DNA from 4 places in the Cellvibrio sp. ATLC23 genome. Region 2 is predicted to be linked to each of the others. Evidence: predicted binding sites of a transcription regulator. Region 2 holds the regulator's gene; each other region holds the start of a gene.

What was found. Region 2 encodes sigma-54, which starts transcription at its own class of promoters, with help from an activator protein. Its sites were predicted from a motif close to TGGCACANNNNTTGCNNT; they were not measured.
Region 1: a site for sigma-54 is predicted at 1,546-1,563, ahead of AC2CG4_RS06010 (PEP-CTERM sorting domain-containing protein). Genes of this name have one in related genera too.
Region 3: a site for sigma-54 is predicted at 886-903, ahead of AC2CG4_RS14795 (PEP-CTERM sorting domain-containing protein). Genes of this name have one in related genera too.
Region 4: a site for sigma-54 is predicted at 2,220-2,237, ahead of AC2CG4_RS16055 (flagellar hook-length control protein FliK). Genes of this name have one in related genera too.

What each region holds. Positions count from the first base shown of each region.
Region 1 is NZ_JBXUOS010000003.1:98,636-101,879, forward strand. Features, by position in the region: gene AC2CG4_RS06005 (tetratricopeptide repeat protein) at 1-118, opposite strand, end outside; gene AC2CG4_RS06010 (PEP-CTERM sorting domain-containing protein) at 318-1,388, opposite strand; gene AC2CG4_RS06015 (SIMPL domain-containing protein) at 1,736-2,470, opposite strand; gene queG (tRNA epoxyqueuosine(34) reductase QueG) at 2,603-3,244, shown strand, end outside.
Region 2 is NZ_JBXUOS010000006.1:206,047-209,290, forward strand. Features, by position in the region: gene lptB (LPS export ABC transporter ATP-binding protein) at 1-182, shown strand, start outside; gene AC2CG4_RS11860 (RNA polymerase factor sigma-54) at 386-1,990, shown strand; gene hpf (ribosome hibernation-promoting factor, HPF/YfiA family) at 2,097-2,387, shown strand; gene ptsN (PTS IIA-like nitrogen regulatory protein PtsN) at 2,487-2,936, shown strand; gene rapZ (RNase adapter RapZ) at 2,950-3,244, shown strand, end outside.
Region 3 is NZ_JBXUOS010000009.1:106,964-110,207, reverse strand. Features, by position in the region: gene AC2CG4_RS14800 (glycosyltransferase) at 1-826, shown strand, start outside; gene AC2CG4_RS14795 (PEP-CTERM sorting domain-containing protein) at 961-1,578, shown strand; partial or broken gene AC2CG4_RS14790 (IS4 family transposase) at 1,634-2,785, opposite strand; gene AC2CG4_RS14785 (glycosyltransferase family 2 protein) at 3,033-3,244, shown strand, end outside.
Region 4 is NZ_JBXUOS010000011.1:22,842-26,085, forward strand. Features, by position in the region: gene AC2CG4_RS16050 (flagellar basal body-associated FliL family protein) at 1-401, opposite strand, end outside; gene AC2CG4_RS16055 (flagellar hook-length control protein FliK) at 628-2,148, opposite strand; gene AC2CG4_RS16060 (Hpt domain-containing protein) at 2,284-2,616, opposite strand; gene AC2CG4_RS16065 (ATP-binding SpoIIE family protein phosphatase) at 2,669-3,244, opposite strand, start outside.

The DNA of each region.
Region 1 (3,244 bases), on a different contig from region 2:
CCGCGTGAGCAGTCAGTACGCCAAAAAACAAACACCAACTCACCGATAGTTGGATCAACCATTTAATGGCCGGAGAATAGGTTTTACACAAGCGAAATAGAAATATTGGGGCAATCACTGCCATCTCCTTTGTTCAAATCTATATTATTTAAATGGACGCTAACATAAGGTCCTTGTTTGCCATCATATACCGACAATTATTCTCGACAAGCGTTTACCGCTACAAAACAAGAGGAAGGACCGGCGGCATAAAAACCTTACCAAGCCCCCAAAATAAAAAAAGCGACCCGATGGCCGCTTTTTTTATCAACGCCGTATTAAGCCTTAACGCGACGACGAGCCATACCCAACCCAAGCAGGCCAATACCCAACAACAGCATGCCACTAGGTTCTGGCACAGAAACACCTGTTACTCTGATGCTATCTTTCTCACTCGCAACAATGCTACCGCCCACTAAACCATGGGTAAGAAAATCGTGCGTGCCAACTTCTTTACCAGTGAAAGTCACTGCGAAAGTAAATGAACGAGAAACACTACGGTCAAAACTGCCCACCGCACTATCACCCACGCAAGCACCAGTGTCGGCTGTCAGGCACGCAACAGAAACATCAACGCCCGGCATACCAGCACCCAGATCATCGACAGACACTTTGCTATAGGTAGCAAATGAATCCTCAACGCCAGCTAAAATAGATGCTATCAGTGCATCTGAACTTATAGCGCTGGAAACAATAGAACCACCGGTCGCAGTCGCCAATACGGTTGGATCAATACCACCCCATGAAGTGCGGGTCATATTGCCGAAGTCAATCCCAATAAAGGTGACATCATTCGCAGCCAAAGCAGCTTGTGCACCGGCCAAGGTAGAACCGTCAGACTCTTTGAAAGTTGCATCACCTAACGCAATAACGAAACGCGATGAACCTGGTCTCCAAGATGTGTTTTCAGCCGCTAACTTAACGGCATGAATACCTTCTTCAGGAAAGTCACCGCCATAACCGCCATCACCCAAGTTAATAGCATTGATTGCTGCTGCACCTGCGACGGCATCAGTAGTGAGGTCAGTATTTAAACCCGAGCCCGGCTCACTGTAGTAGCCGGTGCCAGTGGCCAAACTACCAAAGCCAGAAAGACCAGCCAGCAAATTACTCGCCGCTGTTTTAGCAGCATCAATAACGCCACCCATACTGCCAGAGGTATCAATCAGGAATACGATATCAAGGACACCACTAGAAATGGATTCTTCGATGGTGACAGTTTTGGTGATAGTTACGCTTTCACCTAAGCCCAAGGTTGCAGAGTAAGTGTCAGGAGAGATGGTGTCAGCATTTACCGCAACTGGCAAAAACAGTGCCGCCGACAATGCGATTTTTTTAAACAGATTCATGGCTTAAGATCCTTCATCAATAAAACAAGTGATTGGTTTAGGTATAACAAAATTAATGTTGCCCTAAATTTTGTAAGTCGCGGATACACTTCACTGAAAAGGCTCTTATATAACAACGAGCCTTTTAACTGTCCTTAGCGACATACAGCAATACCAAAAAGCAAAAAATGAGCCAGCCCAATAAAAATGTTTAATATCAAGCACAAAGAGCACCGCAATGGCGCGCCACTGTATTTGCCGTGTAAATATCTTCGACAACCAAAGGCTGCGCGATGAAATAAACAAAAAGTCGGCGAGCCCCCAACAACAGCGGCACCCGCCTCTAAGTAGAGGATTGAGCAGAAGGGTTATTTCAACAAATAGACCACATACACCTGCGCGGTAATTTTCATCACGCCCGGCTCAAAGGGTTCTGAACTATCTGACGCCCTCATCACACCCATTTCTTTTGCTGAGCTACCCATCAACTGGCGATTGGGGCGCAGTTCCCAGCGCTCGTTGCCGCGATTATTAAATTCCGAAATCGACCAGGGCTCACCTGCGGTTTTGCCTTGGGATTTTGCCAAGCGATTTGCGCGCGCCTTGGCATCATTCATGGCCGCGGTTTGCACTTTTTCTTCCACCGCTTTTTTATCGGCAAGCGTCAGATTGGTGTTGATGGTTTCAGAAATGTTGGCATCGACTAGCGCCTTCATCATCTCGGGATATTTTTTTAAATCGCGCAGATTAATATCCACCTGGCGCGATACATTATTGCCGGTTAATACCCGCTGGCCGTCTTTGTATTCATAATCGGGGCGAATGTTGAGCGCGGTGGTGGCGATATCATTAGCTTTGATACCAAATTTTTTCACTGTCTCAATTAGCAGGCGCGAGCGCGCATCCACATCCGCTTTGGCTTTGGCGAGATCCAGATCGGACTTTTGAATACTGAGAGTAAAAGTCATCATATCCGGTTCCACTTCCAGTTCCGCCGAACCTTCTACATAGACATGGGGCTGTGCAGGCAGAGGGGTTGCCGAAACACCAACAGTCGCACCGACACTTAACAGCAAAGCAGTAATAACCATTGTCAATTTCATAAAAAACTCCAGTGGGAAAACGTGGCTTCACTATAGCGGCCGAAAGTGAATATCACCCGAATCAAATGTTTAAAAATGTAACCCCATCAGTTTTCGGGCAAAATGCACCGCTCAACTGATTAATGAGCTGCCATGTCAAACCTCGATCTCCAGCAACTTGCCGCCGATATCAAACTCTGGGGGCGCGAACTCGGCTTTCAGCAAGTCGGTATTACCGATATCGACTTGGGCGACGCGGAATTGCGCCTGCAAGAGTGGCTGGCCAAAGGCTATCAGGGCAGCATGGAGTGGCTCGCGGCGCACGGCAATAAACGCTCGCGCCCGGCAGAGCTGCTGCCCGGCACCGTGCGGGTGATCTCGGTGCGCATGGATTATCTGCCCGGCGACACCCAGCAAATCAAAATCCTCAAAGACCCGACCAAGGCTTACATATCCCGCTACACCCTCGGGCGCGATTACCACAAGCTGATCCGTAAACGTCTGAGTGTACTGGCGCAAAAAATCGACGATGCACTGCCCTGCGACTATCCGAACAAAGGTCAAAACCGCGCCTTTGTCGATAGCGCCCCAGTGATGGAACGCCCCTTCGCGGAAAAAGCCGGTTTAGGTTGGACGGGTAAACACACACTGATTCTTAACGATACGGCCGGCAGCTGGTTTTTCCTCGGTGAGATTTTTACTTTTGTGCCGTTGCCCGTTGATCAATCCACGCAAGTCAATCAGTGTGGCGAGTGCACCGCCTGCCTAAAAGTCTGCCCCACCGACGCCTTCCCG
Region 2 (3,244 bases):
ACCTTAAAGATCGCGGCATCGGCGTGTTAATTACCGACCACAACGTGCGCGAGACGCTGGATATCTGCGAGACCGCTTATATTGTCAGCGAAGGCCACATTATTGCCGAAGGTGATGCAGACACTGTGCTCAGCAATACTAAAGTGCGCGAGGTCTATCTGGGTGAGCATTTCCGCTTGTAAGCGAGTCAAATCCCTGCGCTAAGAGTGTTACCAACTGCCTTAATGGCACCACCATAAGCAACACACAAAAAACTTGACAAGTAACAATCTTTATCCATTAGGCATAAAGCTTGCTTAACTGTATTGCTTGCGCGCCAAACCCTGACTAAACTCCCCTTATCCGATGTTTTCCATCCGCGTTATAAGGGTTTGTCGTTCACATAATGAAGCAATCTCTCCAGCTCAAACTCGGTCAACAGCTGACCATGACCCCACAATTGCAACAGGCTATTCGCCTTTTGCAACTATCGACCTTAGATCTGCAACAAGAAATCCAGGAAGCGCTCGAATCCAACCCAATGCTGGAAATGGAAGAAGCCTTCGATTCGTCAAACTCAACCAATGAGTATGAAGGTAGCGAGCAGGACAAAGCAGATTACACCCGCCAATTGGAAATCGCCGCGGAAGCGGGCGCTGATCACGGCAGCGACTTTACCGCAAGCGAAAACTTTTCCTCTACTGGCGATAATTACAGCGAGACCAGTAACACCAGCGATGGCGATAGCGATGTCTATGGCGAAGGCGAAAGCTTTAGCGCAGACAGCGGCGATTGGAGCGACTCCATTCCCAGCGATTTGCCAGTAGATACCAGTTGGGATGATGTGTACCAATCCTCCTCTAGCGGCAGCTCCAGCAATTACGACAACGAAGACGGTGATTTCGAGAGCCGCCGCGCAGTGACAGATTCGCTCTACGACCACCTGATGTGGCAATTGAATCTGACGCCTATGTCGGACCGCGACCGTGTACTGGCCATGGCAATTATCGATGCAGTGGAGCCCAGCGGCATGCTGTCCATCAGTATCGAAGAAATTTTTGAAGGTATGCGCGGCGATTTTGAAGAGCTGGAACTGGATGAAGTCCAAGCCGTTCAACACCGTTTACAGCAGTTTGATCCCTGCGGCGTGTGCAGCCAAAATCTATCTGAATGCCTGCTGGTACAGTTGCAACAATTTGACCCCAAAACACCGTTTTTGGAAGCGGCAAAGTTAATTACCAAACAATACTTGCCAGTGCTCGGCAGCCGCGATTATCGCCAGCTAATGCGCCGTACCAAATTAAAAGAAGCAGAGTTAAGCCAAGCGGTAGCCTTAATTCAAAGTTTAAATCCGCGGCCGGGCGATATGATTGCCAATGGCGATACCGAATACGTTGTTCCCGATGTATTTGTCGACAAACGCGATGGTCGCTGGATAGTTGAACTCAACCCGGACATAGCGCCGCGCTTGCGCATCAATTCCGATTACGCCTCCATGGTGAAACGCGCCGACTCCAGCACCGACAACACATTTTTAAAAGATAATCTGCAAGAAGCGCGCTGGTTCTTAAAAAGTTTGCAAAGCCGCAATGAAACCCTGCTGAAAGTGGCGAGCTGTATCGTAGAAAAACAGCGCGGCTTTTTAGATTACGGCCCCGAGGCAATGAAGCCATTGGTGCTGCACGATATAGCCGAAATTGTGGAGATGCACGAATCGACTATTTCGCGAGTCACTACGCAAAAATACATGCACACACCGCAGGGTATTTTTGAATTGAAATATTTTTTCTCCAGTCACGTCAGCACCGACAGCGGCGGAGAGTGTTCATCGACTGCAATTCGCGCCATCATCAAAAAATTGGTCAGTGCTGAAAACCCGAAAAAACCATTGAGCGACAGTAAAATTACCGACCTGCTCGGCGAGCAAGGCATTCAAGTGGCGCGACGTACGATTGCCAAATATCGTGAGTCGCTCAACATTCCGCCATCGAATGAGCGCAAAACGATTTAGCAATTAATGCTCAAAATAACTAGATTAACAGTGTGAGTCTAATGTAGGTTGTATTGTGAGGCTGCTCTAGTAACAGCCGTTTTGTTTCCAGCGAGAGGAAGTACTTATGCAATTAAATATCAGCGGTCACCACGTAGAAGTAACTGATTCAATGAGAGAGTATGTCTCCAGTAAATTGGAGCGACTGAGCCTGCACAACGACCGCATCACCAGTGTTAATGTCATCCTCTCGGTAGATAAACTGATTCAAAAAGCAGAAGCCACTATTCATGTAAGCGGTAAAGATTTATTTGCCGATGCCACCCATGAAGACCTGTATACCGCTATTGATGCACTATCCGACAAGCTTGATCGTCAATTGATTAAACACAAAGAGAAAATGCGCAGTCATCGCTGAGTGCATGGCAGCCAGCCATCGTTAATTTGAACCTATGCCGCCATTGCTAGTATGCGATGTCGGCATCACTTGTTGAGAGATGCACAGCATCACCTTGTTATGCAAATTCAATCCCTGATTAGCCCCGGCCGCACACTTTGTGGCGTTGAAGGTGGCAGTAAAAAACGTGCACTGGAGTTGCTCGCCAACACCATCGCACAAGATATTCCCGATATCGATGCCGATGAATTATTTCGCCGCCTGATTGGCCGCGAGCGTCTGGGTTCTACCGGCATAGGCCACGGCATTGCGATTCCCCACTGCCGGGTTGAGCATTGCAGCGGCACCGTAGGTGCGCTGATCACTCTGGCTGCGCCAATCGACTTCGATGCCATAGACTCGCAGCCAGTCGATATTTTATTCGCCATGCTGGTGCCGGAAGATGCCCATAGCGAACATTTACAAACCCTCGCCGCGCTTGCTGGTGCATTAAATAACGCTGAATACCGCCAGCGTTTGCGGGCGGCCAAGAGCAACGAAGCGCTTTATCAAGCAGCGCTAATCACTTAAGCAGGATTTTGTTATGCATCTGGTGATCGTCAGCGGCCTGTCAGGGTCGGGTAAAAGTACAGCGCTTCACGTTTTGGAAGACGTGGGTTTTAACTGTATCGACAATCTGCCGGTGAGCCTGTTGCCCGCACTGGTTGCCCAGATCCAGATCCACAAAGACGACCAGCACCGGTTTGCGATTGGCATAGATGTGCGCAATGCCTGGCAGGATCTGGCCATCTTTCCGCAAATGATTAGCACCCTAAAGGAGGCTCACCTACCCTTCCAAACCCTGTTTCTAGATTCACAGCCATCTGTGCTAATCCAAC
Region 3 (3,244 bases), on a different contig from region 2:
CAATCTTCTTGCCGCAACACTTCCCTGGAAACGCATTCGCTCCTTACGCACCACCCATGGCGCACCTGAGCACAGCGCCAAGGGACTAAAAAAAGCGATTATCTGGCTCGATAACCAGATCGGAAAATATTTGCAAGACGCGGTCATCGCCGTATCCAAAGATCTAGCACAAAAATTACAGAGCACATTTCCGGCACAGCATATACACATCATCGAAAATGGTATCGACGCCAACGCACTCAACCAACTTATACCCGCAACCGATATCCGCGCCGGCGCTGAAGATCACATTCATATAGGCATAGTCGGGCGACTAGAGCCAGTGAAACGAGTCGATTTATTTATCGATATAGCCAAGCAGCTTCTCAAGCATACGCAGGTAAATCATGCGCAAGCACACAAATTAAAATTTCACATAATCGGCGATGGCAAACTCAAACAACATTTAACAATGCAAGCGCAGCAACTGGGAATCAGCCAAGCAATCGTATTTCACGGGCACCGCAGCGACTCGACTGCCGCCATCGCCGCGCTCGACATAGTTGTTATGTGCTCCGACCACGAGGGAACACCGATGACCGCGCTGGAAACACTTGCGCTCGGCAAACCACTGGTCGCGCACAGTGTTGGCGGACTGCGAGAAGTGCTCGCGGAAAACCCTGAATTACTGGTGAGCAACCACACCGCAGAAGGCTATAGCAAATGTCTGTTACAACTATTTGACCATCCGGTTCGCCCACTGCTCAAGCGCGTTTACACCAGCAAAGAAAACGCCGCGCGCGCACTGCAGCTTTATCGCACACTCACCAGCAAACCTGTCGAATAGATTTACACACCCCAAAATGATAATTATCCAAGTTGCTGTTACAAAAGGATTTTATATCATGGCACGCCATGTGCATGTACCGTTAGAGCGACCCAGGTTGGTCGTCAAACACTCACTTATCATGGAGATAGACAATGAAATTCATCAGTAAACTTTTCGCAGCAAGCGCATTGCTCGCAGCCGCTCAAGCAAATGCTCTTATTATCGACTTTGGCTCGCCAGCTTGGACTCCAGCTGCCAACAACCTGCCAAGCCACACTGTTGGTGATGTCACCGCTGTTGCGGGCCCAGCAGGCTCACTCTTGTTTGCTGCTGACCCACAAGACGGTCTTGGCGTTCGCGGTGGCGAGATTGACGAAATTGATGGTGTTGAATACATCAAAATTTTGTTTGCCAACGCTGTGGCACTGCAGACAGTCAAAATCACTGATTTGTTCAACAAAGACAATGAAGGCGGCGATGGTAGCGATCCAGTAAGAGGCGAAGTTGGTTACCTGTCCCTGTGGTTCGGCGGTGTACAAGTTGGCTCAACTCTGACTTTTTACGGTATCAACTCTACTCAAGCTAACGGCGAACAAACCTTTGTTGTTGGTGGCGTAACTGTAGATGAAATCAAATTTTGGGCTGGCGGTGTAAGAGACGAATTCTCTGTAAAAGCACTGGAAGTTCCAGAACCAGGCATTTTTGCTCTGCTAGGTCTAGGCTTGATGGGTCTTGGCCTGTCACGTCGTCGCTTGGCTAAAAAAGCGTAATTAATCGCTTGCTAAAAAAAGGCGCCTACGGGCCACTGCTGTCCCATAGTTTTATTCATAAAGCGAGCCTCATTTGAGGTTCGCTTTTTTTATGATCAGGAGGATCAGGCATTAGGATGCTTTTCAGGCTCCGACGATCAAATAAACTCAATTGAATCACCCGCATAATCCGCTGTACCGTCCAACCTGATTTCGCACTGTGGCGAGCAAATGCCAACAATAGATACGTAATCATGGCGATCCAAATTTGCGTTAACACCGCATTTCTTGAGGTGCCCACAAACGCTTTGATCTTCAGGTTTTGTTTGATCGCTTTGAAGAACAATTCAACCTGCCATCGATCCTTGTAAATCGCTGCAATTGTGGTCGCTGCCAACTGAAAATTGTTGGTGAGAAATTCATAAAACTTGCCGGTTGTTGCATCGCGATAGCCAATTCGACGCAACGTCGGTGCACCGCGTTTGATTGCATGAGCGCTGGATAATTGAATGACCTGATCGCTGAGAATACCTTTGCTGCTGTCGGCGTAACGGCGCTCTTCCACGCGATAGACCGCTTTGGCGCGCAAGCGCGTTACAAAGAAAACCCCTTTATCTGTCAGTGACTTAAACCATTGATAATCCACGTACCCCTTATCAAATGCCACAATACTACCCTTGGGAAAATCAAACTTTCGTCCTTCAATCATGTCGTTTTCCTGGCCATCGCTGAGCGCTACAAATTCAGGGATGTGGGTGCCGTGGTTCAAGCCAACACTGAGTTTTACCTTGGCAGTGTCGTCGCGATACGCTGCCCATGGAAATAGTGCGAGCGACAAATCAATCGCGCTGGCATCGAGCGAATACAGCGGATTTTTAAAGCGGAATTTGTGATTACCCTGCATGGATTTACAGCGGTGAAGCAGGCGAGCAAATATCTGTTTATAGAGTTCGGCGGGCTGTACTTCGTTTAATCGAGCCAGCGTTGAGCGAGCAATCGGCTTGGCACCGAGATGATAGAGCTTATGCTGCTGCGCTTCGAGATTGGATTGAATATCACGCAAGCTTTGACGGCCAGACAGTTGCTACATGGCCATGCCGACAAACTGATCCCAGCGAGTGGCCGAGCGTAATTTTTGGCCGACATGATGCTTTTTAGCTTCCGATTCAAATTCATGTCTCGATAAAGGTTTGAGTAGTTGGTGGAATGCGGTGTTAGAATGTGACAAAGCCTGTTTTCCTTTGTTTTTCAATGTTTGGTCGTACTCACATTGTATCAACTTGGAAAACAGGCTTTTCTTTTATCTACAAACTATGGGACAGCAGTGGCCTACGGGCGCCTTTTTTATTCCGCACAATTCCGTATTGCAACAAACTCTTATTAGTCTCTGTGGTAGAATCCCGCGCACCAAAACCATTTTCGCATGCATATTCCCCGCGAAAATCAATAACTCGCCTTAATAGACGACCAGGGAAATGAAGCCTCTCATCAGCATAGTGCTATGCACTTACAACAACGCCGATTCATTAGCGATAACCCTGAATCAATTGGCGACAATGGATCAACCTGAACCGGGCGCTATTGAAATTATTATCGTCGATAATAATTCACCCGATCACACCGCTAAAATCACTCAAGCCATTGTGAGCAACCGCCCTCACTTTCACTATTATTTTGAGGGTAGACA
Region 4 (3,244 bases), on a different contig from region 2:
GTTTGTAATTCATCAAAACTTTTCGCGCTAAACAACATGACCAAACCGTTACGTATGGCAGGCATATGTAACGTCAGCAGCTCCTGTAACAGCGGATCACGAAACAGCAATGTAATAGACGCTTGCAAATAGCGCTGACGGCCATTCACATTAAAGTTAATCGTAAATTTAGGGGTCATCTCATAATAAATAGCAGGTGCCAGTGTTGAGGGGGCATGCTTTGTTGCTGCAACTGCTTCGCCTGCTGGTGGTGCAGGTGATAAGACCTTTAACGCCACTACAGTACCGCCAATAGAGATGATGATCAGCGCCACCGCAATGCCAATCATTAAAAACAGTTTCTTTTTAGAACCTGACTCCGTACTGCCTGCGTCTGCTTTTGCTTTTGGGGCTGCCGCCATGTCAAAACTCCGTCACTTTCAAGGACTAAAATGGGTTGAGCAATACCTATGCCAGTATTGCCCTTGAAAGCTTAGCAGCGGATTAGGGGTTTGCGAGCAAGAGCACACAAAGGGAGATAAGAATGAGCAAAAAAATTGTTATGCAAAACAAAGATGTAAAGAAGCTGATCAATATGATCAGCTTCTTTACAAAAAGACAGGCATAAACAAGAGAAACAAATGAAAGTTATGCGTAATGATCGACCAAGCGCATTGATATCGCCTGGCTAACAGCGACCTGTGTTAGCTCTTCATCATCCTCAATTCCGGAATTTTGCTGTTTGCTTGATTCCTCCTGCTCCCGCTTAGAAAAAGATTTGTCCGAGACATCGACATTAACCAGATTTAATCCCTGCTCGGAAAACATTTCACGCAAGCGGCTTAATTGCTGATCCAATGCTTCGCGCACGGCAGGATGCGGACTACTGAAGGTAACGCTGGCTTGATCCTGATTCACGCTTACCTTCACTTGCATTGGGCCAAGTTCCGGTGGATCCAAACGAATTTCGGCCGCACTGACGTTTTGTGCGGCAAGCCATAACACCTTATCGCCCACGGCTTGGCTCCATTGCGGGCTGCCCACCGTTACCGGCACACCGGTTTGAACAATAAATGCACGGGCGGCAGGTGATTGCGCTTCGGTTAAACGTGCCATCGCTTCTACTGCAGCACTAATGATTGCGGGTTTTACATCGACGGCGGGAGCCGTTTTATCCAAAGTCGCTGCCGCCATAGTGGTTTCGGCCAGCTTATTTAATGCTGCTTTGGAGTTCAGTAATGCAAAATCCGGGTTGTCTCCTGTTTCTGCATCTAGCAAAACATCTGCATCTGAATTGGGAGCAAGATCTATTTCAGCATTTGCTCCGCCCTGCGATGCACCTGTAGCTATTCCAGCCAGAGCGGATTGCGCATCAACTCCCGCAGTAGCAACTCCTGTAGTAGCAGCACCTCCTGCAACTAACTGGGTTTTCGAAACAAATTGAAGACCAACCAATACGGCTTGCTCGCCATTAACTGCCGCATCGCCCTCTATTTCGATGGGCTGCAAGGGCGTATTAATCGCCACAAGACTCGGATCTATGACCGACATATCCTCAGGTGATACAGATGGATCAATCTCATCTTCATTGGCAGGCGCTTCTACTACTACGGGCTGGATAGAAACTTGACCAAGCAGGTTTGCAGATGTATCAAGCTGACCATCCACTTCAGTTGAATCTGTAGCAGCTAGCGTTAAGTCATCCAGCGCACTATCTGCCTTTACAACCGCAATCTTATCTGGATCCATCACCCGCAGTTCATTTCCCATAGGCGCTTGATCATTTAGCTCAGCAGATTGTTCCTCGCTTATTTTTTTTCCCCGCGCTGCATTCACATCATTTCCTTGTACAGACTGATCAGTTACATCGGTTGATCGCTGATTATCTTTGGAAGTATTTGATGGAGTCTCTAACCGGCCGACCTCTTTCTGCGAATCCTGCCGAGCTGGCGGTTTAACAATCGGTCGGGAAGCACCAGTGGGCTCTGCAGCAGGGCTTTCTTTGCGCGCCACAGGTTTACGAGCGGCAATTTCTGGCCGCACCTGTTCCAGTGCCTGATGAAATTTTTCAGTCGATTCCACACGCGCCTTAGCCGTCGTACTTTTAGTCGCCGCCGGATTAGCACTGGTTAAACCCAGTAAACTATTTAAAAAATTACTATTGCTCATCTGCTGCTCCTGCGCTTGATCACGGCAAGGCTTTGCCGCTTGATCAGACAACTATTCGGTTCAGGAGATACTTTGCAAAGCAGGTGCCAATTTAGACAATCGGCGCTGTAGAGGAGCGATAGACGCTAAGGTGAATTATGAATAAGAGCGCAGCAAACTCAGAACTTGTGCGAACTCTTGTTCGATGGAGTCAAGATCGACAGCCAATCCGTCGAGACTATTTTCAAACGCTTTTTTCTCCAGCACGGCGCAGAGTGCCGATAATTGCAGCGCGCCAACATTACTACTACTTCCTTTGAAACTATGTGCTGCACGGCGAATAAGGTCGGCATCTGACCCCTGGATAACCTTACGCAGAGTAGTGATTCGGTCAGTGGAATCCTGCACGAAGGTATCAATCAGCAACGTAAAATCATCCTCCATGACTTGTTTCAGGGTGTTTAACGTTTCGTAGTCCAGATGTTCCATGGCGGGCTTCTCATTGTTGGGAATGAAGAGTCACAGCTGATTCAATTCATCGTCAATCATCATTAACCCATGAAAAATCGACTTCGACGATATTACCGCATCCAAAATAGGTAACAGTACCACAAAGTTTCTCCACCAGCGCAATACCACGCCCGCTATAACCGAAAGATGAAAGATTATCGGTTGCGCGCTGTTGATGATCAAAACCCGTACCGCTATCCTCAATACGGACTTTTAACAAACCGCCATTTTCGTTGGTTTTGTGAGAGATACGGATACGTACAAAGCCTTCCGTCACCTGATTAATACGCTGTTCGCGCAACTTATAATAGTCGGAAAACCCTTCCGGTGTTTTTTTCAGCTCAGAGTCCAGTTTTAATACACCGTGCTCCAAGGCATTGGTGTACAACTCAGCAAGAATGGTATAGAGCGTACTGCTAAAAGCGCGCAAGCTGGGCACTTCCATCAATACATTTAATAACATGGGCAATGGATCAAATACTTTAAAACTCGTAGGTTTTACTTCAAACCCCATGACCCATTCAATTTCCGAGTTGGCAAACTTATGACTTGCTTCCTGCGCAAAGCTATTCACTCGCGCAGGTTCATCCATGCGAATTTCCAACAA